2 regions of the Burkholderia territorii genome follow, and region 2 is predicted to be linked to the other one. Evidence: predicted binding sites of a transcription regulator. Region 2 holds the regulator's gene; the other holds the start of a gene.

Region 1 (15,023 bases), 410 kb from region 2:
AGAACTCGAACGTCGACCTGACGTCGCAGCTCGTCAACCTGATCACCGCGCAGCGCAACTACCAGGCGAACGCGCAGACGATCAAGACGCAGCAGACCGTCGACCAGACGCTCATCAACCTGTAATGCGCGGATAACCGGCAGCCATGGACCGACTGATCTACACGGCGATGACGGGCGCGTCGCAGTCGCTCGACCAGCAGGCGATCGTCGCGAACAACCTCGCGAACGCGTCGACGACGGGTTTTCGCGCGCAGCTCGCGACCTATCGCGCGGTGCCGATGAATTTCGGCGACGGCAGCAACATCGACCCGTCGACGACGCGCACCTACGTGCTCGCGTCGACGCCCGGCGCGGATTACGCACCGGGCCCGATCACGCGCACCGGCAATCCGCTCGACGTCGCGGTGCAGGGCGCCGGCTGGCTGTCGGTGCAGACCGCCGACGGCGGCGAGGCATACACGCGCGCGGGCAACCTGCATGTCGACGAAAACGGCCAGCTCGTCAACGCGAGCAACCTGCCGGTGATCGGCAACGGCGGCCCGATCTCGGTGCCGCCGAACGCGGAAGTCACGATCGGCAAGGACGGCACGGTGTCCGCGCTGATGCCGGGCGATCCGCCGACGGCGGTCGCGATCGTCGACCAGATGAAGCTCGTGAACCCCGACCCGGCCACGCTCACGCGCGGCAACGACGGGCTGTTCCGCACCGCCGACGGCAATCCGGCCGACGCCGACCCGAACGTGGTCGTCACGCCGAATTCGCTCGAAGGCAGCAACGTGAACCCGGTGACCGCGATGGTCGCGATGATCGACAACGCACGGGCGTTCCAGCTGCAGTCGAAGCTGATCCAGACGGCCGACCAGAACGAGCAGTCGGCGAACCAGCTGCTCAACTTCAGCTGAGCGGCACGGCCGTAGCTACCAGGAGAAGATTCAACATGAACCGATCGCTCTACATCGCCGCCACCGGCATGAATGCGCAGCAGGCGCAGATGGACGTGATCTCGAACAACCTCGCGAACACCAGCACGAACGGCTTCAAGGCGTCGCGCGCGGTGTTCGAGGATCTGCTGTACCAGACGATCCGCCAGCCGGGCGCGAACTCGACGCAGCAGACCGAACTGCCGTCGGGCCTGCAGCTCGGCACCGGCGTGCAGCAGGTCGCGACCGAGCGCCTGTACACGCAGGGCGGCCTCACGCAGACCGGCAACTCGAAGGACGTCGCGATCAACGGCGCGGGCTTCTTCCAGGTGCTGATGCCGGACGGCACGAACGCGTATACGCGCGACGGCTCGTTCCAGACCAACGCGCAGGGCCAGCTCGTCACGTCGAGCGGCTACCAGATCCTGCCGGCGATCACCGTGCCGCAGAACGCGCAGTCGCTGACGATCGGCAAGGACGGCGTCGTGTCGGTCACGCAGCCGGGCTCGAGCAACGCGGTGCAGATCGGCTCGCTGCAGATCGCGACCTTCATCAACCCGGCCGGCCTCGAGGCGAAGGGCGAGAACCTGTTCGCCGAGACCACGTCGTCGGGTGCGCCGAACGTGTCGCAGCCGGGCCTGAACGGCGCGGGCGTGCTCAACCAGGGCTATGTCGAGGCGTCGAACGTGAACGTCGTGCAGGAGCTCGTCAACATGATTCAGACGCAGCGCGCGTACGAGATCAACAGCAAGGCCGTGACGACGTCCGACCAGATGCTGCAGACCGTCACGCAGATGAAGAGCTAACCGGAAAGTCCCGTCGTCGCCATGAAGCAGGTTCGCCTCCTCCCGTCAGCCTCCGTCCGCGCCGCGTGCGCGGTCGCGGTGGCCGCGCTCGCCGGTTGCGCGCAGATTCCGCGCGACCCGATCATCCAGCAGCCGATGACGGCGCAGCCGCCGATGCCGATGTCGATGCAGGCGCCCGGCTCCATCTACAACCCGGGCTACGCGGGCCGGCCGCTGTTCGAGGATCAGCGGCCGCGCAATATCGGCGACATCCTGACGATCGTGATCGCGGAGAACATCAACGCGACCAAGTCGTCGGGGGCGAACACCAACCGCGCGGGCGACACCAGCTTCAACGTGCCGACGGCCGGCTTCCTCGGCGGGCTGTTCGCGAAGGCGAACCTGTCGGCGGCCGGCAACAACAAGTTCGCGGCGACCGGCGGCGCCAGCGCGGCGAACACGTTCAACGGCACGATCACGGTGACCGTCACCAACGTGCTGCCGAACGGCAATCTCGTCGTCAGCGGCGAGAAGCAGATGCTGATCAACCAGGGCAACGAGTTCGTGCGCTTCTCCGGGGTCGTCAACCCGAACACGATCTCGGGCGCGAATTCGGTCTACTCGACGCAGGTGGCCGACGCGCGCATCGAATACTCGGCGAAGGGCTACATCAACGAAGCCGAGACGATGGGCTGGCTGCAGCGCTTCTTCCTCAACATCGCACCGTGGTGACGACGATGCAGCAGCCTCTTTTCCATCGCCTGTCGTCCCGTATGTCGGCCCGCGTGTCGCGCGTGCCTGCCGTCGCGCGGCTCGCCGCCGCGTTCGTGCTGGCGGCCTGCGCGCTCGGCGCGGCACCCGCGCACGCGGAGCGCCTGAAGGACCTCGCGCAGATCCAGGGCGTGCGCGACAACCCGCTGATCGGCTATGGCCTCGTCGTCGGCCTCGACGGCACGGGCGACCAGACGATGCAGACGCCGTTTACGACGCAGACGCTCGCGAACATGCTCGCGAACCTCGGCATCTCGATCAACAACGGTTCGGCCAACGGCGGCACGTCGTCGCTGAACAACATGCAGCTGAAGAACGTCGCGGCCGTGATGGTGACCGCCACGCTGCCGCCGTTCGCGCGGCCGGGCGAGGCGCTCGACGTCACCGTTTCGTCGCTCGGCAACGCGAAGAGCCTGCGCGGCGGCACGCTGCTGCTCACGCCGCTCAAGGGCGCGGACGGCCAGGTGTATGCGCTCGCGCAGGGCAACATGGCGGTCGGCGGCGCGGGCGCGAGCGCGAACGGCAGCCGCGTGCAGGTGAACCAGCTCGCGGCCGGGCGGATCGTCGGCGGCGCGATCGTCGAACGCTCGGTGCCGAACGCGATCGCGCAGATGAACGGCGTGCTGCAGCTGCAGCTGAACGACATGGACTACGGCACCGCGCAGCGGATCGTGTCCGCGGTCAATTCGAGCTTCGGCCCGGGCACCGCGACGGCGCTCGACGGCCGCACGATCCAGCTCGCCGCGCCGGCCGATTCCGCGCAGCAGGTCGCGTTCATGGCGCGCCTGCAGAATCTCGACGTGAGCCCGGACAAGGCCGCCGCGAAGGTGATCCTGAACGCGCGCACCGGCTCGATCGTGATGAACCAGATGGTCACGCTGCAAAGCTGCGCGGTCGCGCACGGCAACCTGTCGGTCGTCGTCAACACGCAGCCGGTGGTATCGCAGCCGGGGCCGTTCTCGAACGGGCAGACGGTGGTCGCGCAGCAGTCGCAGATCCAGCTGAAGCAGGACAACGGCGCATTGAAGATGGTGACGGCCGGCGCGAACCTCGCCGACGTCGTGAAGGCGCTGAACACGCTCGGCGCGACGCCGGCGGACCTGATGTCGATCCTGCAGGCGATGAAGGCGGCCGGCGCGCTGCGCGCCGATCTGGAGATCATCTAAATGGCAGCGAACCTCCCCAACGCAAACGACCTGACGCAGCGCTTCGCGCTCGACGTGCAGGGCTTCGACGCGCTGCGCGCGCAGGCGAAGCAGTCGCCGCAGGCCGGCGCGAAGGCGGTCGCGGGCCAGTTCGACGCGATGTTCACCGAGATGATGCTCAAGAGCATGCGCGACGCGACGCCCGACGGCGGGCTGCTCGATTCGCACACGTCGAAGATGTACACGTCGATGCTCGACCAGCAGCTCGCGCAGCAGATGTCGAAGCGCGGAATCGGCGTGGCCGACGCGCTGATGAAGCAGTTGCTGCGCAACGCGGGGCAGGGCGCGGGTACCGACCCGGCGGCCGATGCCGGCGCGGCCGGGCTCGGCCTCGGCGGCCTCGGCGGCCTCGGTGCGGCCGGCTCGGGCACGTCGGGCAACGAAGGCAGCCTCGCCGCGATGAACGCGATGGCGCGGGCGTACGCGAACGCGTCGAACAACGGCGGGCTCGCCGGCGCGCGCGGCTACTCGGCCGGCAGCGCGTTGACGCCGCCGCTCAAAGGCGCGAGCGGCGTGCAGGACGCCGACGCGTTCGTCGACCGCCTCGCCGGCCCGGCCCAGGCGGCGAGCGCGACGACCGGCATCCCGGCGCGCTTCATCGTCGGCCAGGCCGCGCTCGAATCGGGCTGGGGCAAGCGCGAGATTCGCGCGAGCGACGGCTCGACCAGCTACAACGTGTTCGGCATCAAGGCGAACAAGGGCTGGACGGGCCGCACGGTGTCGGCGCTGACGACCGAATACGTGAACGGCACGCCGCGTCGCGTCGTCGCGAAGTTCCGCGCGTACGATTCGTACGAGCACGCGATGACCGACTATGCGAACCTGCTGAAGAACAACCCGCGCTACGCGGGCGTGCTGAGCGCAAGCCGCAGCGTCGAAGGCTTCGCGCACGGGATGCAGAAAGCCGGTTACGCAACCGACCCGAATTACGCGAAGAAGCTGATCTCGATCATGCAGCAGATCGGCTGACGGGCAGCGGCCGGAGCCGCTCCCCTGCAGCCTTTTTGCAATCTTACGGACCGCGCCCGGCACCCGCCGCGCGCGGTTTCAACGTTTGCGCGAAAAAAACCGGCAATTCGATCTAAACTTTCGGTGAGCACTGCCGCTAAGTGTGTGAGACCTGCAACCGGGCCATGTTCTGGCCCGGTTTTACTGCGCACCGGTCGCCCGGGCGCCCATGAAAAGAAAACCGGCTAGCCATGAATATCGAAACGTCGACCGATCCGAGCCTGGATGCGGGCCATTCCGGGCCTGACTACGCCCGCCGTAATCCGCTGGAGATCGGTGTGCAGCTGCGCAACCTCGTGAACCGCGGCGACTTCCTGACCGTCCAGTACCCGGGCGGCCAGCTCGTCACGCGCCTGCTCGAGGTCGACGTCGGCGCGCGCACGTTCACGTTCGACTGGGGCGCGCTCTCCGAGCAGAACGCCGGCATTCTCGGCGCGTCGCATTGCACGTTCGCGGCGGCGCCCGAAGGCGTGCGCGTGGAATTCACGACGAGCACGCCGCGCGAGACGCGCTACGAGGGGCTCCCGGCGTTCGTCGCCGATTTCCCCGACGTGCTCATGTGCATCCAGCGCCGCGAGTATTTCCGTGTCGATGCGCCGATCGTCGATCCGTTCCTGTGCCGCGGCAAGCTGCCGGACGGCGAGGGCTTCGTGTTCGAGGTGCACAACCTGTCGCTCGGCGGCGTCGGGCTGCGCACGGCCGACGAGCGCGTCGAGGCGCTCGAGGTCGGCACGCTGCTGCCGGAGGTCGAGCTCGAGCTGACCGGTCACGGCAAGCTGTCGCTCGACCTGCGGCTCGTGTCGCAGCGCTCGACCCAGATGCCGAACGGCTCGCGGCGCTACCAGCTCGGCTTTCGCTTCATGTCGCTGCCGGGCAGCGCGGAGAACACGCTGCAGCGCCTGATCACGCAGCTCGAGATGAAGCGCCGCTCGCTCGCGCGGGCCTGACGCATCGCTGTCGCGGCCCCATCCGGGGCCGCTTTCGCACCGGCGCCGGCAGCGTTCGCCGGCGCGCTTGACGGACGGCGCGCACGCGTGCGTCGCCCGCGCATTTTTCCCTCAATTTTTCCGATCCGCGGCCGTTATACCGGGAGTCACGCAACCCGGCGGCCGCAGCGCGGCCGGCTCATCAGGATCGCGCATGTCCAACACACTCATGAACCTCGGTGTCAGCGGCCTCAATGCCGCGCTCTGGGGCCTCACGACGACCGGTCAGAACATCAGCAACGCCGCGACGCCCGGCTATTCGGTCGAACGCCCCGTCTATGCGGAGGCGAGCGGCCAGTACACGTCGAGCGGCTACATGCCGCAGGGCGTGAACACCGTCACGGTGCAGCGGCAGTACAGCCAGTACCTGAGCGACCAGCTGAACAGCGCGCAGTCGCAGGGCGGCGCATTGTCGACGTGGTATTCGCTCGTCGCGCAGCTGAACAACTACGTCGGCAATCCGACGGCCGGGATCTCGACGGCGATCACCGGCTATTTCACCGGCTTGCAGAACGTGGCGAACAGCGCGGCCGACCCGTCGGTGCGGCAGACGGCGATCAGCAACGCGCAGATTCTCGCGAACCAGCTCAACGCGGCCGGCCAGCAATACGATGCACTGCGCCAGAGCGTGAATACGCAGCTCACCAGCACGGTGTCGCAGATCAACACGTACACCGCGCAGATCGCGCAGCTGAACCAGCAGATCTCGGCGGCGAGCAGCCAGGGGCAGCCGCCGAACCAGCTGATGGACCAGCGCGACCTCGCGGTGTCGAACCTGTCGAGCCTCGCCGGCGTGCAGGTGGTGCGCAACGACAGCGGCTACAGCGTGTTTCTCGCGGGCGGCCAGCCGCTCGTGCTCGCCGACAAGAGCTATCAGCTCGCGGCCGTCACGTCGCCGTCCGACCCGAGCGAACTCACCATCGTGTCGCAGGGCATCGCCGGCGCGAATCCGCAGGGCCCGAACCAGGCGCTGCCCGATGCGTCGCTGTCGGGCGGCACGCTCGGCGGCCTGCTCGCGTTCCGCAGCCAGACGCTCGACCCCGCGCAGGCGCAGCTCGGCGCGGTCGCGGCCAGCTTCGCCGCGCAGGTCAACGCGCAGAACGCGCTCGGCATCGACCTGTCTGGCAAGCCGGGCGGCAACCTGTTCACGGTCGCGGCGCCGTCCGTCTATTCGAACCAGGGCAATACCGGCACCGCGTCGCTTTCCGTGTCGTTCGCCAACCCGTCGCAGCCGACGACGAGCGACTACACGCTGTCGTACGACGGCACCAACTACACGCTGACCGACCGCGCGAGCGGCACGGTGGTCGACCAGAAGGCCGGGCCGATGCCGCTGTCGCTCGGCGGGCTGAACTTCTCGTTCTCGTCCGGCGCGATGAATGCCGGCGACCAGTTCACCGTGCTGCCCACGCGCGGCGCATTGACGGGTTTCGGCCTCGCGACGACGAGCGGCTCGGCGATCGCGGCCGCGTCGCCGGCCATCACGTCCGCGTCGAGCACCAATATCGGCACCGGCAAGATCGCGCTGAGCGGGGTGAGCGCCGGCTACCAGGTGCCGACCACCAAGCTGACCTACGACGCGGCGACGAAATCGCTGTCGGGCTTCCCGGTCGGCACCACGGTGACGATCCCGGGCACGCCGCCGACTTCGGTGACGATCAGCAATCCGACCGATTCCGTGCCGTACGACCCGTCGACCGGTGCGGCGATGACGATGTCGGGCACGGCCGCCGGTGCGCTGAACGGCGTGACCGTCACGCTGTCGGGCACGCCGTCGGACGGCGATTCGTTCACGATCGGGCCTTATGCGGGCGGCACGAGCGACGGCAGCAACGCGCTCGCGCTGTCGCAGCTCGTCAACGCGAAGACGCTCGGCGGCGGCACGACGACGCTCACCGGCGCGTATGCGAACTACGTGAACAACATCGGCAATACCGCGAGCCAGCTCAAGTCGTCGAGCACCGCGCAGACGGCGCTGGTCGGCCAGATCACGTCCGCGCAGCAGTCGGTGTCGGGCGTGAACCAGAACGAGGAAGCCGCGAACCTGATGCAGTACCAGCAGCTCTACCAGGCGAACGCGAAAGTGATCCAGACGGCGTCTTCGCTGTTCCAGACCGTGCTGGGCCTGTTCAGCTGACCGGATTCGAGAGGATAGAAACGATGCGGATTTCCACGACCCAGTTCTACCAGCTGAACGTCGGCCAGATGAACGATCAGCAGGCCCAGCTCGCGCAGCTCTACCAGCAGATCTCGAGCGGCGTGAGCCTCACGACGCCGGCCGACAACCCGGTGGGCGCGGCGCAGGCCGTGCAGTTGTCGATGACGTCGGCCACGCTGTCGCAGTACGCGTCGAACCAGAGCACGGCGCTCGCGTCGCTGGGGGCCGAGGACCAGGCGTTGCAGAACGTCAGCACGGTGCTCGGCAACATCCAGTCGGTGATCGTGCGCGCCGGCGACGGTTCGCTCGCCGACAGCGACCGCGCGGCGCTCGCGACGCAGCTCGAGGGCTATCGCGACCAGTTGCTGTCGCTCGCGAACTCGACGGACGGCGCCGGCAACTACCTGTTCGCTGGCTACAAGAACGCCGCGGCGCCGTTCACGAAGAACGCGGCCGGCGGCATCAGCTACGTCGGCGATACGGGCACGCGCACCGTGCAGATCGACGATTCGCGCAGCGTGCCGCAGGGCGACTCGGGCCTCTCGGTATTCATGTCCGTGCAGTCGCTGGGCAGCTCGCCGGTCCAGGCGGCCGGCGCGAGCAACACGGGCACGGCCACCATCGGCAACGTCACGGTGACGGACCCGTCGGCCGCGACGAACGGCCATCAGTTCACGATCACGTTCGGCGGCACGGCGGCCGCGCCGACCTACACGGTGACCGACAATACGGCGTCGCCGCCGACGACCACGCCCGCGCAGGCCTACACGTCGGGCACCGCGATCGCGCTTGGCAGCGGGATGAAGGTGGCCGTGTCGGGCACGCCGGCGGTCAACGATACGTTTTCGGTCACGCCCGCGCCGCAGGCGAGCGGGGTCGACGTGTTCTCGACGCTCGATTCGATGATCACGGCATTGAAGACGCCCGTCACCGGCAACGCGACGGCGATTGCCGCGCTGTCGAACGCGATGGGCACGGCCGCGACGAAGATCAACAACTCGATGCGCAACGTCACGACGGTGCTGGCATCGGTCGGCGGCCGCGAGCAGGAGGTCAAGGCGATGCAGGCCGTGAACCAGACCGCGGCGCTGCAGACGACCAGCAACCTGTCGGACCTGACCGGCACCAACATGGTGACGACCATCAGCCAGTACCTGCAGGTGCAGAACGCGCTGAGCGGCGCGCAGAAGGCCTACGCGCAGCTGCAGAACATGTCGCTGTTCCAGTACATCAATCCGTGATGGCCATGGTGCCCGCCTCGATGTGAGCGCACGCTTACATCGAGGCGGGCGTGGGCCGACCGCGGCCCGCCTTCATCGGCGCGATCGTGCCGTCCGGCACCGCGCCCGGCGTGCACGACCGCCGCCCCGCCGCCTCCGGCGGTTCGCGCTTGCCAGCCCCATTTCCGCTCCGTAAACTCGCGCCAGATTCCAGACCGGCGCACCGTCCGCAGCCGGCGTTCGACAGGAGCCCTTTTCCCCATGTCCGATTCCTACTTCCCGCGCTGGCGGGTGCAGCCGACCGGCGCCGCCGCGCGCGTGGTCGGCCCCGACGAGCGCCTGCCGTGGCCGCAGATGGTCGCGATGGGCGTGCAGCACGTCGTCGCGATGTTCGGCTCGACCGTGCTCGCGCCGCTGCTGATGGGCTTCGATCCGAACCTGTGCATCTTCATGTCGGGCATCGGCACGCTGCTGTTCTTCGTGCTGGTCGGCGGCCGCGTGCCGAGCTACCTCGGCTCGAGCTTCGCGTTCATCGGCCTCGTGATCGCGGTCACGGGCTACGGCGGCAGCGGGCCGAACCCGAACATCCCCGTCGCGCTCGGCGGGATCATCGCGTGCGGTGTGGTGTACGTCGCGCTCGGCGCGCTCGTGCAGGCAATCGGCACGCGCTGGATCGAGACGCTGATGCCGCCCGTCGTCACCGGCGCGGTGGTCGCGGTGATCGGGCTGAACCTGGCGCCGATCGCGGTCAAGGGCGTGTCGGCGTCGACCTTCGATTCGGTGATGGCGCTCGTCACGGTGCTGTGCGTCGGCGGCGTCGCGGTGTTCGCGCGCGGGATGATGCAGCGCCTGCTGATCCTCGTCGGGCTGGTGATCGCCTACGTGATCTATGCGATCGCCACCAACGGGCTGGGCCTCGGCAAGCCGGTCGATTTCTCGATCGTCGCGCATGCCGCATGGTTCGGGGTGCCGAGCTTCCGGGCGCCGGTGTTCGATCCGCACGCGATGCTGATGCTCGCGCCGATCGCGGTGATCCTGGTCGCGGAGAACCTCGGCCACATCAAGGCGGTGAGCGCGATGACGGGCACCAACCTCGACCGCTACGTCGGTCGCGCGTTCATCGGCGACGGGCTGGCGACGATCGTGTCGGGCAGCGTCGGCGGCACGGGCGTGACGACCTACGCGGAGAACATCGGCGTGATGGCCGTCACGCGGATCTATTCGACGCTCGTGTTCGCGGTCGCCGCGCTGATCGCGATCGGGCTGGGCTTCTCGCCGAAGTTCGGCGCGGTGATCCAGACGATTCCGGGCCCGGTGCTCGGCGGCGTGTCGATCGTCGTGTTCGGGCTGATCGCGGTGACGGGCGCCCGGATCTGGGTCGTCAACAAGGTCGACTTCTCGGACAACCGCAACCTGATCGTCGCGGCCGTCACGCTGGTGCTCGGCGCCGGCGACTTCTCGCTGAAGGTCGGCGGCTTCGGGCTCGGCGGGATCGGCACCGCGACGTTCGGCGCGATCATCCTGTACGCGATCCTGCGCAAGGAAAAGGAACCGGGGCCGGTGGTGTGAGCCGCGGCGGGATTGGGGCCGCGGGCGCCGGCGTGCCGCGCGTCACGGGTTCGGCTGCACCGAGAACGTGAGCGGCCATGCGAAGGTCCCGTCCTTCGCCTTCGGCGCGAACACGAACCGGTAGGTCAGCGCGAACGTCGTGTTCAGCGCCGTATAGGGCACGGATATCGTTCCGCCCGTGCCCGGGAGCACGACCTTGCCGCCGAAGCCGCTGATCTCGATCGAACTGAACTGCGACTGACTGGCGGCCGCGACCTGCACGCGTACCGTGTACCCGGCGCGGTCGTTGGTCTGGACCGCGAGCGTCGTCCCGGACGGGTTGCTGGTGTTCGGCACGGCGACGTAGCCGATGCTGGTGTCCTTGTTCGCGATCACGAGCTTCGCCGGATTGGTCGCGTTGAGCCGCGCATACGCCTGGACCGTCGCGCCGACCTGCACCGACCGGCTGGCCTGCTTCGCGTCGCTATGGCCGGGCACGGCGCCGAGTAGCGCGATCGATAGCGCGGCCATTGCCGCAACCCGCGCGCGTGTGCGACCGCCGGCCCGCTGAGGCGCGAGAGGCCGCGTGCAGGTCCATGCGCGTCGGGCGCACTGCGATGCGGCGGCGCCCGCTGTCTCGGTTCGATTCATGTCTGCCCCCGTTGTCCGAGTCCGTGATGGCGATCGATGACGGCATGCGCAACGCATGCGCCGCCAGCACGCCTAGTAAGTGAACAGGATCGTGATGTTGTGGTCCGCATAACTGCCCGGCACGACGTTCTGGCCGCCGCGGATCAGCCCGTACACGGTAGCGTTGAAGGCGCCGGCGCCCGTGATCTTGCCCCACGAAATCGCCGACGTGCCGCTCGTGCCGTCGCCCCAGATCGACGTGTGCGCGCTGTCTAGATACAGGTTGTAGCCGAGCGTCTGCGTGGCGCCGGTCCGCGTCATCAGGCGGTTCGCGAAGGTACCGCCGCCCGCGCTCGCGGTGATCGTCGGCGTCGCGTTGCCGCTGCCGGTGCAGTTGACGGAGATCGTGACGGCGGAAGTGGCGGCGTTGATCGTGTCGTACGTGCCGAATGCCATCGACGACGGCGCATTCATCGTGCAGGTCGTCGCCGCGCGCGCGGGCAATGCGAGCAGCACGACGGCACCGGCCGCGAGCGCCGCGGCCGCCGCGTGAGAGCGTGCGAGCCGGACCAGCCGCCCGGCATGCTTGCGATGTCTCATGGTGTGACTCCCTTGCAAAGATGGGTGCCCAGGTCCGGCAGCGGGTCGTCGCCGGCGGGAAAGCGCACGGTCACGTCGCACTGCCGGTCGCGCCACGCCGCATGCAGGTGGTTCTGCTCCGACAGTCCGGTCACGTAGACGACGCCGTCGCGGCCGACGGGAAATGCGTCCTTCTGCCCGTCGATCGTGACGGTCGCGCCGGCGGGCAGGTGCGTGCCGTTCTCGAGATCGAGCGTCAGCACCGCGCCGCGCGAGCGCGTGATCGGGAACACCAGCGCCATGCCGCTGCGGAAGTAGGGCACCGCGTCGAGCTTCAGCGTGCCGATCGTCGCGTCGAACGGCAGGTCGGCCTGCTCGATCGAGATCGGGTTGCTTTCATACGCGCGCAGCCGCGGCAGCAGCGCGACGCCGCCCGCGTCGGTGCGCGCGACGAGCTGGTTGTCCGCGAGGATGCCGACGTTGGCGAAACCCGGCACCTTGACCAGCGCGAAGCTGTCCGTGATCTGCCGCGACAGGCGCGCGGTGCCGTCGACGAACGCGATGCCGCCCGCCGCGTTGGCGCGCACGCCGGCGCGGCCGCGATACGAAGCGGCCTCGACGCTGTAGGTGCCGGTGCGTGTCTGCAGCGTCGCGCTGGCATCCTGCGTGTCGTTGCCGGCCTGCAGCGAATAGCCGAATCCTTCGCCGACCGGCAGGCTGCGCTGCAGTTGCGCGAGCATTTCGGTACCGCTTTGCTGGCGTGTCAGCGTGACGGATGCGCTCGTCCGGTTGTCGACCGGGATCGTCCATGCGACGCCGACGATCGTCGCGCCCGAGCCGCTCAGCGGCTTGCTGACGCTGATGTTGGCGAAGCCGAAGCGCCCCAGCTGCGCGCTGTAGCTGAGCGACAGCAACTGGGTCTTGTAGCCGTCGCGATTGTCGAGGAATACGTGCGCGAGCCCGAGCGAGCCGAAGCGGCCCATCCCGACGCCGACGTTGACGCTCGTGAGCAGCTTGGGCGCGAGCGTGCCCGGCTCGAGCCCGATCTGCGCGAAATGCGGGCTCGCCCATTGCGCGTGTGCGCCGATTTCGACGAGGCCGGCCTGGCTCTCGGCGCCGATCGTCGCCAGCGCACCCGGGCCGCCGGCGCTGCGGCTCGCCGCCGCGGACGCGTTGACGACGCCGAGCGGCCCGGCCAGCACCACGCCGCCGACGCCGAGGTTCTGCCGCGACCCTTCGGCTTCCGCGTGGATCTCGCCGGTGAACCGGTCGGTGAGGCCGATCCGGTGCGTCGCACTGGCGAACCAGCGCCCGTAGTCGTTGCTCGCCAGGCCGAAATCGCGCCGCTCCTTGCCGATCTCGTACGAGTAATCCTGCATGCCCTGCTTGAGCAGGTTCGCGCTCGCATAGAACGACTGGGTGATCACCTGCTCGCGGCCCATGACGTCGCGCACGACGACCCGCACGTCGCCCTGGCCGGTCACCACCGGCACGTTGTTGATCGCGAACGGACCGGGCGCGACCTCGCGCGTCGACGTCAGCGCGTTGTTGACGTAGACGTCGACCGTCGAAGGCAGCACGGCCTGGCCGCTCACGCCCTGCAGCGGAATCGTGACGAGTCCGGGCTGCGTCGCGAAGTTGGTCGCGTACTGGATGCCGCCGAAGCGGATCGCGCGGCCCCACGTGCCGGGACGGCTGATCGCGTCGCCGATGCGCAGGCTGGCGAGGTGGCCGGGACGATCGGTCGTCCACGTGGTTTCGAGGCGCGTCAGGCGCCGGGCCGGGCCCGATTCGTCCGCGAGGAACGTGCCGACGCCGACGCCGAATCGGTTGAAGAATCCGAGCTCGAACAGCCCAGCGCCGTGCGTCTGCCCGGCGGCCTGCTCGGCGAGCAGATCGTAGTTGAAGAAGCCGCCGATGCCCGGCTCGACCGCGGGCGCGCGGTGCCGGTCGGCCTCGTCGAAGGTCGCGCCGACGAACGCCTGCGCGGGGACGTTGATCGCCATCGTCAGGCTCTGCTCGTCGACGGAATACGTGAGCCCCGCGATCGCCTTCAGCGGATAGAACGGCGCGTCGCTGCCGGCCAGCGGCGCGACGTCCGGCTGCCTGAGTCGCCAGCGCTTCAGGTCGTCGGCCGACACGTAGAACTCGCCGTCGGCCGCCTTGATCAGCAACGCGGTTTCGTCGAGCCCCTGGCGGTTGATGTCGACCTGATACAGCAGCTCGGCCGGGCCGCCCGCCATGCCATGCGACGCTTGCGCGGCCGGTGCCGCGACAAGTCGCTCTTCCGCGAGGGTGGTCTGCGCGCTCATGAGAATCGCGATCAGCAGCGCCGCGTCAACGCGCGTTCGGCGCGACCGTCGAATCGATATCGCCCGCATCGGAGTAGCCGACCAGGTGCATTCCGGAAGCCGCGGCCGGCGCCGCTCCGGCGCCGGGCTTGAACATCAGTTCGCGGGACTGGCCCGGCAACACGTACGCGAATTCCGCATGCGTGGCGACGGGGCGATCGCTGCCCGGCGCGAGCAGCGCAAGGTTCGCCACCTGCGCATGCGCGGTGCCGTCGTTCGTCACGCGCAGCGCGAGCAGCCCGGTGTTCCCGGCTCGCGGCGCCGCGCTCCAGCGCAGCCGCGGGGCGGTGTCGGCGGCCGGCTTGACGAAGATCGGCAGGCTCATTTCCAGCGCGATCTGCACGCCGGCGAAGCCCGGCTTCGGCGCGGGCGGAATCTCCTGCAGATAGAGCCGGTAGCTGGTTTCCCGATCCCCGCCCGGCGCGTGCCGCAGGCCGATGCGCACGACCTGCGAACCGCCGGGCGCGATCGTGAAAATGGGCGGCGCGGCGATCAGGTCGCCGGTTGACGCATAGACGTCGTCGCCCGCGTTCTGCGACCACGCCGCCGTGCGCAGCTGCACGACGACGGGCTGGTCGGGCGACTCGTTCTTCACCGTGAGCGCGACGCTGCGTTGCGCGGCGGAGAGTTCGACGCGAACGGGAGACACGGTGAAGTCGGTGGCCTGGCTGTCGGCGCATGCGGCGGCGAGCGTCACGGCCGCGATCCAGGTCGCAAGTTTGCACACGTTCGGTTTCATCACGGATCCACCTCCAGGAGATTCCCTTCGACGCGCTTGGCGTGTCCCGCTCGGGAGGGGCGCGCGCATCCGCGATGCGGCGCACCCTCCGCGCGGCGCTAGAACGTGACGGTGACCGTCA
Region 2 (15,023 bases):
GGGATGAATCACTTCATGCTGCCCGACGACGGTGCCGATGCCGGCGCGGCCGCGTCGGAGTCGATGCGCTACGGCGCGTACGCGATGGAAGTGCTCATCAACGAACTGATCAAGGCCGGCGGGCGCCGCGAGCGCTTCGAGGCGAAGGTGTTCGGCGGTGCGGCGGTGCTGGCGGGAATGACGACCATCAACATCGGCGACCGCAACGCGGATTTCGTGCGCCGCTATCTCGCGCTCGAACGCATCCGCATCACCGCGGAGGATTTGCAGGGCGTGCACCCGCGCAAGGTTGCGTTCATGCCGCGCACCGGCCGCGCGATGGTGAAGAAGCTGCGGTTGCAGGTGCCGGGCGTGACCGAGCGCGAAGCCGCGCTCGCGCGCGAGGCCGACCGCCTGCGCGCCGAGCGGCAGCGCGCGCACGTCGAGCTGTTCGCCGCGAAACGGCCGGCCGCGCCGCCGCCGGCCCGCCCGCGCATCGAGCTGTTCGGCGCGCGCGGCGGCGCGGGCGCGCAGACGACGAACACGAAGGCCGGCAGCCCGTATGCGGCCAACCTTTCGAGAAAGCAGGAGGCATGACCGCAGTGCAGAAGATCAAAGTGTTGTGCGTCGACGATTCGGCGCTGATCCGCAGCCTGATGACGGAGATCATCAACAGCCAGCCCGACATGGAAGTGTGCGCGACCGCGCCCGATCCGCTCGTCGCGCGCGAACTCATCAAGCAGCACAACCCGGACGTCCTGACGCTGGACGTCGAAATGCCGCGCATGGACGGGCTCGACTTCCTCGAGAAGCTGATGCGCCTGCGCCCGATGCCGGTCGTGATGGTGTCGTCGCTGACCGAGCGCGGCTCCGAGATCACGCTGCGCGCGCTCGAACTCGGCGCGGTCGATTTCGTCACGAAGCCGCGCGTCGGGATTCGCGACGGCATGCTCGACTACGCGGAAAAGCTCGCGGACAAGATCCGCGCGGCCTCGCGCGCGCGCGTGCGCCAGGCGCCGCAACCGCAGGCCGCCGTGCGCGCGGCGAGCGGCCAGAGCGCCGCGCCGATGGTCAACAACCCGCTCGTCAGTACCGAGAAGCTGATCATCATCGGCGCGTCCACGGGCGGCACCGAGGCGATCCGCGAGGTGCTGACGCCGCTGCCGCCGGACGCGCCGGCGGTGCTGATCGCGCAGCACATGCCGCCCGGCTTCACGAAATCCTTCGCGCAGCGGCTGAACGGCCTGTGCCGGATCGCGGTGAAGGAAGCCGAGCACGGCGAGCGCGTGCTGCCGGGCCATGCGTACATCGCGCCGGGCCATGCGCACCTGCTGCTCGCGCGCAGCGGCGCGAACTACATCGCGCAGCTGTCCGACGAGCCGCCGGTGAACCGCCACCGGCCGTCGGTCGACGTGCTGTTCCGCTCGGCGGCGCAGCACGCGGGCAAGAACGCGATCGGCGTGATCCTCACGGGGATGGGCCGCGACGGCGCGGCCGGGCTGCTCGACATGAAGCGCGCGGGCGCCCACACGTTCGCGCAGGACGAGGCGAGCTGCATCGTGTTCGGGATGCCGCGCGAGGCGATCGCGCTCGGCGGCGCGGACGAGGTCGCGCCGCTCTCCGAGATGAGCCGGCGCGTGATGGCGCGACTGGCGACGATGGGCGACCGCGTACAGCGCGTCTGAATGAAATGTCACGGGGCACGTGCGATGCTGCGGGCCCCGACGGTAACGAATCTGCAAAGGAACGACGATGGACAAGAGCATGAAAATCCTGGTGGTGGACGACTTCCCGACGATGCGCCGGATCGTCCGCAACCTGCTCAAGGAACTGGGCTACACGAACGTCGACGAAGCCGAGGACGGCGCGGCCGGCCTCGCGCGCCTGCGCGGCGGCGGCTTCGACTTCGTGATTTCCGACTGGAACATGCCGAACCTCGACGGCCTCGCGATGCTGAAGGAAATTCGCGCGGACGCGACGCTCACGCACCTGCCGGTGCTGATGGTCACGGCCGAGTCGAAGAAGGAGAACATCATCGCGGCCGCGCAGGCAGGCGCGAGCGGCTACGTCGTGAAGCCGTTCACGGCCGCGACGCTCGACGAGAAGCTGAACAAGATCATCGACAAGATGGCCAAGGCCGGGAGCTGACGTGAACGAGCCGATCCATGCGGCGCTTGCCGGCGCGGCAATCAACGCCGACGGCCATGCCGAAGGCGCCGATTACGCGAGCGACCGGATCCTCGCGCGCATCGGCCACGTCACGCGCACGCTGCGCGATTCGATGCGCGAGCTCGGGCTCGACAAGCATGTCGAGCGCGCGGCGGAAGCCGTGCCCGATGCGCGCGACCGGCTGCGCTACGTCGCGACGATGACCGAGCAGGCGGCCGAGCGCGTGCTGAACGCGATCGAGGTCGCCAAGCCGATGCAGGAGCGCATCCAGAACGAGGCCGAGGCGCTCGACGCGCGCTGGGCGCAGTGGTATGCGGCGCCGATCGAGCACGCGGAAGTGCGCGAGCTGATGGACGACACGCGCACGTTCCTGCGCACGCTGCCGGAGGCGGCGTCGGCGACCAGCGCGCAACTGCTCGAGATCATGCTCGCGCAGGATTTCCAGGACCTGACCGGGCAGGTGATCAAGAAGATCATGGACATGGTCTACCTGATCGAGCAGCAACTGCTCACCGTGCTCGTCGAGAACATCGCGCCCGAGCGGCGCGAGCAGTTCGCGGCGACCGCGGCCGCGCTCGCGGCCGAGCAGATCAGCGCGACCGGCAGCCCCGAGTCGCTGCTGAACGGGCCGCAGATCGCGCCGGAAGGCAAGTCCGACGTCGTGCAGGACCAGGCGCAGGTCGACGACCTGCTCGCGAGCCTCGGCTTCTGATCCCGCGCCATCGCATCGACGTCGCTCCCGATCGCGGAGCGGCCCGGTGCGCATGGCTTTCCCCCATGCCCGGGTTGTGCCGCGCGGCATGCTGCGGTGCGTCACGCAACGCGGAATTGACACTGCGACACACTCCGCAGGCATACTACGCGTCAGCAGCAACGAAGCGTCATTCTTAAGACTTTGATTTGTTTGCCCGCGGCGTAGCGCCTGATGGCGGCGCCGCCGGCAACGAAGCCAGTCCCTTGGGGGGGAACGTGAAGCTGAAACGCTTGGGCTGGGCCGCCGCGCACGCGACGGCCGCAATGGGTGTGCTGTGGGCCGTCCACGCACAGGCCGAACTGGGCGGCGCGCCGATGTCGCCGCCGGCGGACGATCGCGCCGCCACGGTGCGCGCGCTGCAGCGCGCGATGCGCTCCGCCGACGGCGCGCAGGCGAACGCGGCCGCCTATACCGTGCGCGAGATCACGCTCGGGTCGGGCACCGTCATCCACGAATACACGAGCGCGGCGGGCACCGTGTTCGGCCTCGCGTGGCGCGGGCCGAGCATGCCGGACCTCGAGTCGCTGCTCGGCAGCTATTTCCCGCAGTACACCGCCGGCGTCCAGGTCGCGCATGCGGCGCGCGGCTGGCGCGCGCCCGTGTCCGTCGATACGAGCGGCCTCGTGATCCGCACGGGCGGCCACATGGGCGCCTTCGCGGGCCAGGCATGGCTGCCGACGGCGCTGCCTGCCGGGCTGACCGGCAACGACATCCAGTGACAGCGGGAGAGCGATCTTGCGAATTCCTCGTACCTTCAAGCGCTGGCTCGGCCTGCTGAGCGTCGCGGCCGCGACGGCCATGCTCGTGACCGCCTGCGGCGGCGGCGACGACAACAACGGCGGGGGCGCCAGCAATGGCGGCGGCTCCAGCGTCTCCGACGGCAATACCGCGAACACGGCCGTGATCACGGTCGGCACCGGCGTCGCGCACGTGATCAACATCCCGACCGTCAACGTGAAGATCTGCGTGCCGGGCACGTCGAACTGCCAGGTGGTCAACAACGTGCTGGTCGATACGGCATCGTACGGGCTGCGGCTGGTCAGCAGCGCGCTGTCGTCGGGCGTGTTGAACAACCTGCCGCAAACGACCGCCGGCGGCGCGCCGGTGGCCGAGTGCGGCAAGTTCGTGTCGAGCTTCACGTGGGGCTCCGTGCGGACCGTCGACCTGTCGATCGGCACCGAGCAGGCGAGCTCGCTGCCGGTGCAGATCATCGGCGATCTCGGCACGAGCAACGTGCCGGGTTCGTGCTCGAACAATGGCGCCCGGACGTCGGCCAACACGGCCAGCGACCTCGGCGCGAACGGCATCCTCGGCATCGGGCCGGCGCCGGTTGATTGCGGCACGGCCTGCGCGACCTCGACGTCGGCGACGTCGAACAACTATTACGCATGCCCGAACGGCAATTCCAGCTGCGCGGTGGCGCTGGTGCCGGTCGCGCAGCAGGTGGCCAACCCGGTCCATCGCTTCGCGACCGACAACAACGGCGTGATCGTGCAGATGCCGAACATCTCGAACAGCGGGCAGGGCAGCGCGACGGGCCTGCTCACGTTCGGGATCAATACGCAGAGCAACAACGCGCTCGGCGCGTCGACGGTGCTGACGTCGACGACGACGGGCGACGTCGATGCGACGTTCCTCGGCGGCAGCGTGACCGCGTTCTTCGATACGGGCTCGAACGCGTACTTCTTCAACGATTCGACGCAGAAGGCCTGCTCGACCAACACGCAGTTCTACTGCCCGTCGTCGACGACCACCTATACGGCGACGCTGACCGGCAAGAACGGTGTGTCGGGCGGCGTGTCGATGCCGGTCGCGAATGCCGATGCGCTGTTCGCGAATCCGTCGACGTTCGCGTTCAACGACATCGCCGGCCCGTTCGGCGCGGCCGGCTGGCTCGACATCGGCATGCCGCACTTCTACGGCAAGACGATCTACTTCGGAATGGACCGCACCGGCAGCGGCGGCGCGCAGCCTTACGTCGCGTTCTGATCGCGCCCGAACGGCGGCAGCGGGAAAGGGGGCGAGCGATCGCCCCCTTTTTTTTGCGTGTGCCGTCGGCGACGCACTACGCGCCGGGCGGCCGCAGCGTGCCGGCATAGCGCCTACGATATAAGACCGGCACCGGTGCCGGCACGACATCGAGGAGACAGCGCCATGAGCCAGCGTATTCAACGCATCACGCCGTTTCTGTGGTTCGACCACGACGCCGAGGCGGCCGCCCGCTTCTACGTGTCGGTATTCGATGATGCGCGCATCCTGCACGTCGCCCGCTACGGCAAATCCGGGGCGCAGGCGTCCGGGCAGGCGGAGGGCGCGGTGATGACGGTGTCGTTCGAACTGGACGGGCAGGCGTTTCTCGCGCTGAACGGCGGCCCGGCGTTTCCGCTTACGCCGGCCGTGTCGTTCGTCGTCAACTGCCGCGACCAGCAGGAGATCGACCGTTACTGGGCAGCACTGACCGAAGGCGGCGACGAGCGTGCGCAGCAGTGCGGCTGGCTGCGCGACCGCTTCGGCGTGTCGTGGCAGGTGGTGCCCGTGCAGATGCCCGAGCTGATGGCGGGCGATCCGGCACGCGCCGAACGTGTCATGGCGCAGGTGATGAAGATGAAGAAGCTCGATCTCCACGTGCTCGAGCAGGCGGCGGCAGGCTAGCGCGAGCGGCTGCCGGGCCACGCCGATCTCGACGGGCGCGCGACGCCCGGCGATATTCCCGCCGGCTGGGGTAAATGCGTGCCGAACGATCGATTCGATTATCGATCGTGGCGCGTTTCATGCTGGTGTAATCAAGCTATGGATTATATGGTGCGGCTTTATGCTGGAGTGATGCGATTATAAAAATCGCGTGACGTACCCGCCGGCGAAATGGTCTGCCGCCGCTGAAGCCGCGCCAGTGCTATGAGAGGCCGCATGCGAGCCGGCCGGCGCACGAAAAGAGATGCAATGCCCGGAAATTAAAATTTATAATGCCCGCGTCGTATCCAGGGTCGCCGATATAAAACATGAGGGCAATAAAATGAATTTCACCGAGGCTGTTCGTTCCGCATTCAATCAATACGCGAAATTCGAGGGCCGCGCGCGCCGTGCCGAATACTGGTATTTCGCGCTGCTTACCGGCGTCGTGTCGATCGTCTGCCAGGTGATCACCATGGCGGGGCGCGATGCGAGCGCGCTGTCGCTGCTGCTGCTGATCGTCGCGGCCGTCGTGTCGCTGGCGCTGGTGCTGCCGAGCCTCGCGGTCACCGTCCGCCGCCTGCACGACACGGGCCGCTCGGGCTGGTTCCTGCTGGTCGGGTTCGTTCCGATCGTCGGCGGGATCCTGCTGCTCGTGTGGATGTGCTCGCGCGGCACCAACGGCCCGAACCGTTTCGGCCTCGATCCGATTCCGGCGATCTGAGCGCCGCCCGCCCCCGCGCGCGACGCCGTCGCGCCGGGGGCGGGCCGACGACCGCTTCACGGCTGCGTCGATTCCCCGCTTCACCCGTTCACCCGCTTCACCAGTTCATCCGCTTCACCCGCTTCATCCGCTTCACCGCGCCTTCGTCCGAACGCGGTTCCCGCCGCCTCCCGGCGCGCCGCGCCTGCCCGCGACCGCCCGTCGCACCGGCTCGCCCGATTCTCCGAAATACCCCCCTTTCCCGGCTTTGCTCGACCGATCGGCGTTTGACGCGCGCATGAATAATCGGTGTCACTGGAAAGCGGCATTTCGCCGTACCCGACTGGAGGCCCCGTGGCAGACGAGAGCGATCTCGACAGAACCGAAGCCGCCACTCCGAGGCGCCGTGAGAAGGCGCGCGAGGAGGGGCAGGTCGCGCGTTCGCGCGAACTGGCTTCGTTCGCGCTGCTCGCGGCCGGGTTCTACGGCGCGTGGCTGCTCGCGGGTCCGTCGGGCGCCCATCTGCAGACGATGCTGCGCGGCGCGTTCGCGTTCGACCGCGCGACCGCGTTCGACACGCACCGGATGCTGTCGGCGGCCGGCAGCGCGAGCGTCGAAGGTCTCGCCGCGCTGCTGCCGCTTCTCGCGCTCACCGGGCTGGCGGCGCTGCTCGCGCCGATGGCGCTCGGCGGCTGGCTGATCTCGCAGAAGACCTTCGAGCTCAAATTCGACCGCCTGAACCCGATCGCGGGCCTCGGCCGGATGTTCTCGATCCAGGGGCCGATCCAGCTCGGGATGTCGCTCGCGAAGACGATCGTCGTCGGCGGGATCGGCGGGATCGCGATCTGGCGCAGCAAGGACGAGCTGCTCGGCCTCGCGACCCAGCCGCTCGGCTCGGCGCTGGCCGATGCGATGCACCTGGTCGCCGTGTGCTGCGGCACGACGGTCGCCGGGATGCTGGTGGTCGCCGCGCTCGATGTGCCTTACCAACTCTGGCAGTACAACAAGAAGTTGCGCATGACGAAGGAAGAAGTGAAGCGCGAGCATCGCGAGAACGAAGGCGATCCGCACGTGAAGGGCCGCATCCGCCAGCAGCAGCGCGCGATCGCGCGGCGCCGGATGATGGCCGCCGTGCCGAAGGCCGACGTGGTCGTCACGAACCCGACGCACTTCGCCGTCGCGCTGCAGTACACGGATGGCGAGATGCGCGCGCCGAAGGTCGTCGCGAAGGGCGTGAACCTCGTCGCCGCGCGCATCCGCGAACTCGCGGCCGAGCACAGCGTGCCGCTGCTCGAAGCGCCGCCGCTCGCGCGTGCGCTGTATCACAACGTCGAACTCGAACGCGAGATTCCCGGCTCGCTGTATTCGGCCGTCGCCGAAGTGCTCGCGTGGGTCTATCAGCTGCGGCGGTTCCGTTCGGAAGGCGGTGCCTTCCCGGCCGCGCCGGTCGATCTCGACGTGCCGGCCGAACTCGACAAGGGGTCGTCGGTCGCGGCCGACGACGAGCGCGAGGAAGCCGAAGACACGCTCGGCAAGCAAGGAAACGCAGCATGAGCCCCCCGACCACCGGCCTGTTCGCCAAGCGCCAGAATCCGTTCGCCGGCACCAACCTGCGTGCGCTCGCGGGCCCGATCCTCATCTGCATGATCCTGGGGATGATGATCCTGCCGCTGCCGCCGCTGCTGCTGGATCTGCTGTTCACGTTCAACATCGCGCTGTCGGTGATGGTGCTGCTCGTCAGCATGTACACGATGAAGCCGCTCGACTTCGCGGCGTTCCCGAGCGTGCTGCTGTTCTCGACGCTCCTGCGCCTGTCGCTGAACGTCGCGTCGACGCGCGTCGTGCTGCTCGAAGGCCACACCGGCCCCGACGCGGCCGGCCAGGTGATCGAGGCGTTCGGCCACTTCCTCGTCGGCGGCAACTTCGCGGTCGGCATCGTCGTGTTCGTGATCCTGATGATCATCAACTTCATGGTGATCACGAAGGGCGCGGGGCGGATCGCGGAAGTGTCCGCGCGCTTCACGCTCGACGCGATGCCCGGCAAGCAGATGGCGATCGACGCCGACCTGAACGCCGGCCTCATCAACGAGGAACAGGCGCGCAAGCGGCGCCTCGCCGTATCGCAGGAAGCCGAGTTCTACGGGTCGATGGACGGCGCGTCGAAGTTCGTGCGCGGCGACGCGATCGCCGGCCTGATCATCATGGCGATCAACGTGATCGGCGGGCTGATCGTCGGGATGGTGCAGCACGACATGTCGTTCGCCGCGGCCGGCACCAACTACACGCTGCTGACGATCGGCGACGGTCTCGTCGCGCAGATCCCATCGCTCGTGATCTCGACGGCGGCCGGCGTGATCGTGTCGCGCGTCGCGACCGACGAGGACATCGGCACGCAGATCACCGGCCAGCTGTTCACGAACCCGCGCGTGCTGACGATCACCGGCGCGATCATCGTGCTGATGGGCCTGATCCCGGGCATGCCGCATTTCGCGTTCCTCGCGCTCGGCGGCGGCGCGATCTGGCTGGCCCGCACGCAGACGCGCCGCGCGGCGGCCCGCGCGGCGGCCGGCGACGTGACCGAGATCGCACCGCCCGCCGCGCTGCCGGGCGACGCGCACGAGGCGACCTGGGACGACGTGCAGCTGATCGATCCGCTCGGCCTCGAAGTCGGCTACCGGCTGATTCCGCTCGTCGACAAGAACAGCGACGGCGAACTGCTCAAGCGCATCAAGAGCATCCGCAAGAAATTCGCGCAGGAGATCGGTTTCCTGCCGCCGGTGATCCATATCCGCGACAACCTCGAGCTGCGGCCGAACGCGTACCGGATCGCGCTGAAGGGCGTCGAGATCGGCGCGGGCGAAGTGTTCCCGGGCCAGTGGCTCGCGATCAACCCGGGCCAGGTGACGGCCGCGCTGCCGGGCGCCGCGACGCAGGATCCGGCGTTCGGGCTGCCTGCCGTGTGGATCGACGTCGCGATGCGCGAGCAGGCGCAGGTGTACGGCTACACGGTCGTCGATGCGAGCACGGTCGTCGCGACGCATCTGAACCATCTGGTCGTCCAGCACGCGGCCGAGCTGCTCGGCCGCCAGGAAGTGCAGGCGCTGGTCGAGCGCACCGGCAAGGATGCGCCGTCGCTCGTCGAGGATCTCGTGCCGAAGACGATCTCGCTCACCACGCTGCAGAAAGTGCTGCAGAACCTGCTCGAGGAAGGCGTGCCGATCCGCGACATGCGCACGATCCTCGAGGCCGTGTCCGAACACGCGGGCCGCGGCGACGCGTACGAGATCACCGCCGCGGTGCGGCTGTCGCTCGGCCGCGCGATCACGCAGCAGTGGTATCCGGGCTCGGGCGAGATGCAGGTGATGGGCCTCGATTCGAATCTCGAGCGCGTGCTGTCGCAGGCGCTCGCCACCGGCGCGAACCCGGGCCTCGAGCCCGGCCTCGCGCACAACCTTCTGACCGGCACGCAACAGGCGATGCTGCGTCAACAGAATCTCGGGCTGCCGCCGGTGCTGCTGGTGCAGCACGCGCTGCGCGCGATGCTCGCGCGTTTCCTGCGCCGCAGCCTGCCGCAACTGAAAGTGCTGTCGTATGCCGAAGTGCCGGACACACGCACGATCAAAGTCGTTAACGTCATCGGGGGTTCCGCTTGAACATTCGCAAATTCACCGGCGCGACCAGCCGCGACGCGCTTCGTCTCGTGCGCGAGGCACTGGGTGCCGACGCCGTCGTGCTGTCGAATCGCACGCTCGATGACGGCAGCGTCGAAATCGTCGCACTCGCCGACTCGGATCTCGCTGCGGTCGCACCGCCGGCCGCCGCCCGCGCGCGCACCCTCGCGCCGCGCGCGCCGGAATCCGTGCCGGCAGCGGCCGTCCCGGGTATCGTGTCGCGCCCCGCTGCCGCGCCCGTGCGCCCGGCCGTCAACCCGTATGCGGCGGGCGAAGGCGGCCTGCCCGACGTGTTCTCGTCGGTGTTCGGCGCGAGTGCCGAAGCGACGGAGCCGGCAAGCCGGCAGGCCGCTTTCGACGCCGATGCGCACGCCGCGGACACGGCATCGCCGGCGCCGGCCGGGGCTGCCACTGCCGCCGACGCAGCGGCTGCCGCCGCACCGGCCGCGGCATCCGAACCCGCGCCGTGGCTCGTCGAGCACGCGAAGCGCCTGACCCAGCAGCGCGAAGCGCTGATCGCCCGCGCGCAGGCCGTACCGGCCGCGCCGCCGTCGCCGGCCCGCACGCCGCAGGACGCCGCACCGGCCACGCCGGCCGGCTGGGCGCGCGACATCGTGCGCGACGCCGAACGCCGGATGCCGTCCGCTGCCGCCGCCACGGTTCGCCACGGCGAAGCGGGCGCCGCGAAGCCGGCCGAACGCACGCGCCTGTCCGCGGAAGCGGCCGCCGCGGTGGCCGACGCGGTGAAGACGCGCATCGAGAGCATCGTCAACGACACCGTGATGCACGAGCTCGGCGCGATGCGCGGGATGATGGAGGAGCAGTTCGACAGCCTGATGTGGCACGACCGCCAGCGCCGCAGCCCGGTGCACGGCGCGCTGACCAGACACCTGTTCTCGGCCGGCTTCTCCGCGCAGCTGGTGCGCATGCTGGTCGACAACCTGCCGTCCGGCGACGGCGCGCAGACCTTCGAGCAGGCCGCCGAATGGGCGCAGTCGGTGCTCGCGGCGAACCTGCCGGTGCTCGAGAGCGAAGACGCGCTGATGGAGCGCGGCGGCGTGTTCGCGCTGATGGGCCCGACCGGTGTCGGCAAGACGACCACCACCGCGAAGCTCGCCGCGCGCTGCGTGATGCGCTTCGGCGCGAGCAAGGTCGCGCTCTTGACCACCGACAGCTACCGGATCGGCGGCCACGAGCAGCTGCGCATCTTCGGCAAGATCCTCGGCGTGCCCGTGCACGCGGTGAAGGACGCGGGCGATCTGGAGCTTGCGCTGTCCGAGCTGCGCAACAAGCACATCGTGCTGATCGACACGATCGGCATGAGCCAGCGCGACCGCGCGCTGTCCGACCAGATCGCGATGCTGCACGGCGCGAACGCGCCGGTGCAGCGCCTGTTGCTGCTCAACGCGACGAGCCACGGCGACACGCTCAACGAGGTCGTCCAGGCGTACCGCAGTGCGGCCGAATATCCGGACCTGGCCGGCTGCATCCTGACCAAGCTCGACGAGGCGACCCACCTCGGCGGCGTGCTCGACACGGTGATCCGCTACAAGCTGCCGGTCCACTACGTGTCGACCGGCCAGAAGGTGCCGGAAAACCTGTACGTCGCATCGACCCGCTTCCTGCTGAAAAGCGCGTTCTGTGTGCCGCGCGACGGCTCGCCCTTCGTGCCGCAAGACGAGGACATGCCGACGCTGCTTTCCGCACTGACCGCACGTTCCACCGCCGAGCTGCACGAGGTGCGATTTGGATAAACGGATCATCGACCAGGCCGAAGGGCTGCGGCGCCTGCTCGCCGGGCGCGCGTCGCGCATCGTCGCGGTGACGGGCGGGCCGGTCGGCGTCGGCTGCACGACGACCGTCGTCAACGTCGCGGCCGCGCTGACCGCGCTCGGCAAGGACGTGCTCGTCGTCGACGAGCGCGCCGACGTGCATTCGGCCGCGGCGACGCTCGCGGGCGCGTGGCTGCGCGACGGCGAACGCACGCGCGTCGCCGCGGGCTTCGGCCTGTGCGCGGCTCCGCGCGACGGCTACAGCGATTCGCAACTGAGCGACTTCATCGACGGCCAGGCCGACATCGTGCTGGTCGACGCGCAGCTCGGTGCCGACGGCACGTTCTCCGCGCTCGCGCGCGAGGCGCACGACGTGCTGATCGTCACGCGGGTCGCCGCGCAGGCGATCACCGAAGCTTACGCGTGCATGAAGCGCCTGCATTTCGCGCACGCGGTCGCGCAGTTCCGCGTGCTGACCAATCACGTCGGGAGCCACGCCGACGCCAGGACCGCATTCGACAACCTCGCGGGCGTTGCGAGCCGCTACCTGACGGTGTCGATCGCCGATGCCGGCTGCGTGAGCGCCGATCCGCTCGTCGAGCATGCGCGCGACCTGATGCATACCGCGGTCGACGCGTTCCCGTCGTCGGCCGCCGCACGCGATTACCGGCAGATTGCCGCCGACCTGCTGTACTGGCCGATGCGCCCGCGCCCGGGCGCCGGCCGCGCCGTGCATGCGGGCGGCAAGCCGTCGTACGAGGCGGGTGCGGCACACGCCGCGTGAGCGCCACCGGAAGGAGAGAGCCATGATGTACAACGCTCAAGGAAAGATGACCCAGGCCGACGTGCTCGCGCAATACGCGCCGCTCGTGCGGCGCCTGGGGCTGCAGCTCGTCGCGAAGATGCCGGCGAGCGTCGATCTCGACGACCTGATCCAGGCCGGCATGATCGGCCTGATGGACGCGGCCGGCCGCTACAAGGAAGACCAGGGCGCGCAGTTCGAGACGTACGCGACGCAGCGCATCCGCGGCGCGATGCTCGACGAGCTGCGCAGCAACGACTGGCTGCCGCGCAGCCTGCGCAAGACGTCGCGCGAGGTCGAGTACGCGGTGCATCAGGTCGAGCAGCAGCTCGGCCGCTCCGCGAGCGAGACCGAGATCGCGCAGCACCTGAAGATGCCGCTCGACGAATACCAGGGGATGCTGCAGGACCTGCACGGCAGCCAGCTCATCTATTACGAGGATTTCGATCGCGCGGCCGACGACGAGCCGTTCCTCGACCGCTATCGCGTCGATCACGCCGATCCGTTGTCGTCGCTGCTCGACGAACACCTGCGCGAGGCGCTCGTCGAAGCGATCGAGCGGCTGCCCGAGCGCGAAAAGCTGCTGATGTCGCTGTACTACGAGCGCGGGCTGAACCTGCGCGAGATCGGCGCGGTGCTCGAGGTGAGCGAGTCGCGCGTGTGCCAGCTGCACAGCCAGGCCGTCGCGCGGCTGCGCGCGCGACTGCGCGAACAGGCGTGGGTCGGCGCGGAGAACTGACCCTTTCATGACGCCCGCGCGCGCCGATGCCGCGCGCGGCGCGCATTTCCCGCGCCGATTTGCTACAATCGCTCCCGCTTCCCGAGGAGCGTTGCGACGGACCATCCTGCGTCCGCCAGGCTCGGAAAGCTTCACCAAGCAGCCGCGCGGCACCATGCGCGCCGGCCCGCTTCCTGAACGGCGCTCACGTCACCAATTTCTAGAACTTTTTTAGAAAGGAGGGCGTGATGAACGCCATTATCGATTCCAAGGTTTCCCAGGATTACGTCGTCGCCGACATGGCGCTTGCCGGCTGGGGCCGCAAGGAACTGAACATCGCCGAGACCGAAATGCCGGGCCTCGTGCAGATCCGCGACGAATACAAGGCGCAGCAGCCGCTGAAGGGCGCGCGCATCGCCGGTTCGCTCCACATGACGATCCAGACCGGCGTGCTGATCGAGACGCTGAAGGCGCTCGGCGCGGACGTTCGCTGGGCATCGTGCAACATCTTCTCGACGCAGGACCACGCCGCCGCCGCGATCGTCGAAGCCGGCACGCCGGTGTTCGCGTTCAAGGGCGAGTCGCTCGACGAATACTGGGAGTTCTCGCACCGCATCTTCGAATGGCCGAACGGCGAATTCGCGAACATGATCCTGGACGACGGCGGCGACGCAACACTGCTGCTGATCCTCGGCGCGAAGGCCGAGAAGGACCGTTCGGTGATCGCGAAGCCGACCAACGAGGAAGAAGTCGCGCTCTTCAAGTCGATCGCGAAGCACCTCGACGCCGACCCGACCTGGTACTCGACGCGCCTCGCGCACATCAAGGGCGTGACCGAGGAAACCACGACCGGCGTGCACCGCCTGTACCAGATGGAAAAGGACGGCCGCCTGCCGTTCCCGGCGTTCAACGTCAACGACTCGGTCACGAAGTCGAAGTTCGACAACCTGTACGGCTGCCGCGAGTCGCTCGTCGACGGCATCAAGCGCGCGACCGACGTGATGATCGCGGGCAAGGTCGCGGTCGTCGCGGGCTACGGCGACGTGGGCAAGGGCTGCGCGCAATCGCTGCGCGGCCTCGGCGCGACCGTGTGGGTCACGGAAATCGATCCGATCTGCGCGCTGCAGGCGGCGATGGAAGGCTACCGCGTCGTGACGATGGAATACGCGGCCGACAAGGCCGACATCTTCGTGACGGCGACCGGCAACTACCACGTGATCAACCACGATCACATGAAGGCGATGCGCCACAACGCGATCGTCTGCAACATCGGCCACTTCGACTCGGAAATCGACGTCGCGTCGACCCGCCAGTACCAGTGGGAAAACATCAAGCCGCAGGTCGACCACATCATCTTCCCGGACGGCAAGCGCATCATCCTGCTGGCCGAAGGCCGCCTCGTGAACCTCGGCTGCGCGACCGGCCACCCGTCGTTCGTGATGTCGAACTCGTTCGCGAACCAGACGCTCGCGCAGATCGAACTCTTCACGCGCGGCGACCAGTACGAGAATAAGGTGTACGTGCTGCCGAAGCACCTCGATGAAAAGGTCGCGCGCCTGCACCTCGCGCGCATCGGCGCGAACCTGTCCGTGCTGTCGGACGAGCAGGCCGCGTACATCGGCGTGCAGAAGGACGGCCCGTTCAAGCCGAACCACTACCGCTACTGATGCACCGGCGCCGCCGTGCCGCGTGCGCCCCGCAGCAGCGGGCGTGCGCGGCGCGGCGGCACGGTGCCGGAGCGCCGGCCGTCGCGCGCTGTCCGCCGCCGCGCGGAGCGCGCGGGAC

Evidence for each region. Region 2 encodes FliA, which starts transcription of late flagellar genes. Its sites were predicted from a motif close to CTAAAGTTTNNNNNNNNNNNGCCGNTA; they were not measured.
Region 1: flgK (flagellar hook-associated protein FlgK) is a predicted target of FliA. The motif match lies at 5,749-5,775, and genes of this name have one in related genera.

Annotation. Positions count from the first base shown of each region.
Region 1 is NZ_CP013366.1:3,234,135-3,249,157, reverse strand. Features, by position in the region: gene flgE (flagellar hook protein FlgE) at 1-125, shown strand, start outside; gene flgF (flagellar basal-body rod protein FlgF) at 146-904, shown strand; gene flgG (flagellar basal-body rod protein FlgG) at 940-1,728, shown strand; gene flgH (flagellar basal body L-ring protein FlgH) at 1,750-2,439, shown strand; gene WS51_RS25440 (flagellar basal body P-ring protein FlgI) at 2,445-3,644, shown strand; gene flgJ (flagellar assembly peptidoglycan hydrolase FlgJ) at 3,645-4,652, shown strand; gene WS51_RS25430 (flagellar brake protein) at 4,883-5,638, shown strand; gene flgK (flagellar hook-associated protein FlgK) at 5,832-7,814, shown strand; gene flgL (flagellar hook-associated protein FlgL) at 7,838-9,076, shown strand; gene WS51_RS25415 (solute carrier family 23 protein) at 9,317-10,624, shown strand; gene WS51_RS25410 (hypothetical protein) at 10,667-11,134, opposite strand; gene WS51_RS25405 (Csu type fimbrial protein) at 11,327-11,833, opposite strand; gene WS51_RS25400 (fimbria/pilus outer membrane usher protein) at 11,830-14,124, opposite strand; gene WS51_RS25395 (fimbrial biogenesis chaperone) at 14,150-14,902, opposite strand; gene WS51_RS25390 (Csu type fimbrial protein) at 15,001-15,023, opposite strand, start outside.
Region 2 is NZ_CP013366.1:221,048-236,070, forward strand. Features, by position in the region: gene cheD (chemoreceptor glutamine deamidase CheD) at 1-576, shown strand, start outside; gene WS51_RS11710 (protein-glutamate methylesterase/protein-glutamine glutaminase) at 573-1,664, shown strand; gene cheY (chemotaxis response regulator CheY) at 1,732-2,127, shown strand; gene cheZ (protein phosphatase CheZ) at 2,129-2,860, shown strand; gene WS51_RS11725 (DUF2844 domain-containing protein) at 3,118-3,621, shown strand; gene WS51_RS11730 (DUF3443 domain-containing protein) at 3,638-4,891, shown strand; gene WS51_RS11735 (VOC family protein) at 5,057-5,554, shown strand; gene WS51_RS11740 (DUF805 domain-containing protein) at 5,916-6,296, shown strand; gene flhB (flagellar biosynthesis protein FlhB) at 6,630-7,829, shown strand; gene flhA (flagellar biosynthesis protein FlhA) at 7,826-9,928, shown strand; gene flhF (flagellar biosynthesis protein FlhF) at 9,925-11,700, shown strand; gene WS51_RS11760 (MinD/ParA family ATP-binding protein) at 11,693-12,502, shown strand; gene WS51_RS11765 (RNA polymerase sigma factor FliA) at 12,525-13,259, shown strand; S-adenosyl-L-homocysteine riboswitch at 13,337-13,452, shown strand; gene ahcY (adenosylhomocysteinase) at 13,487-14,905, shown strand.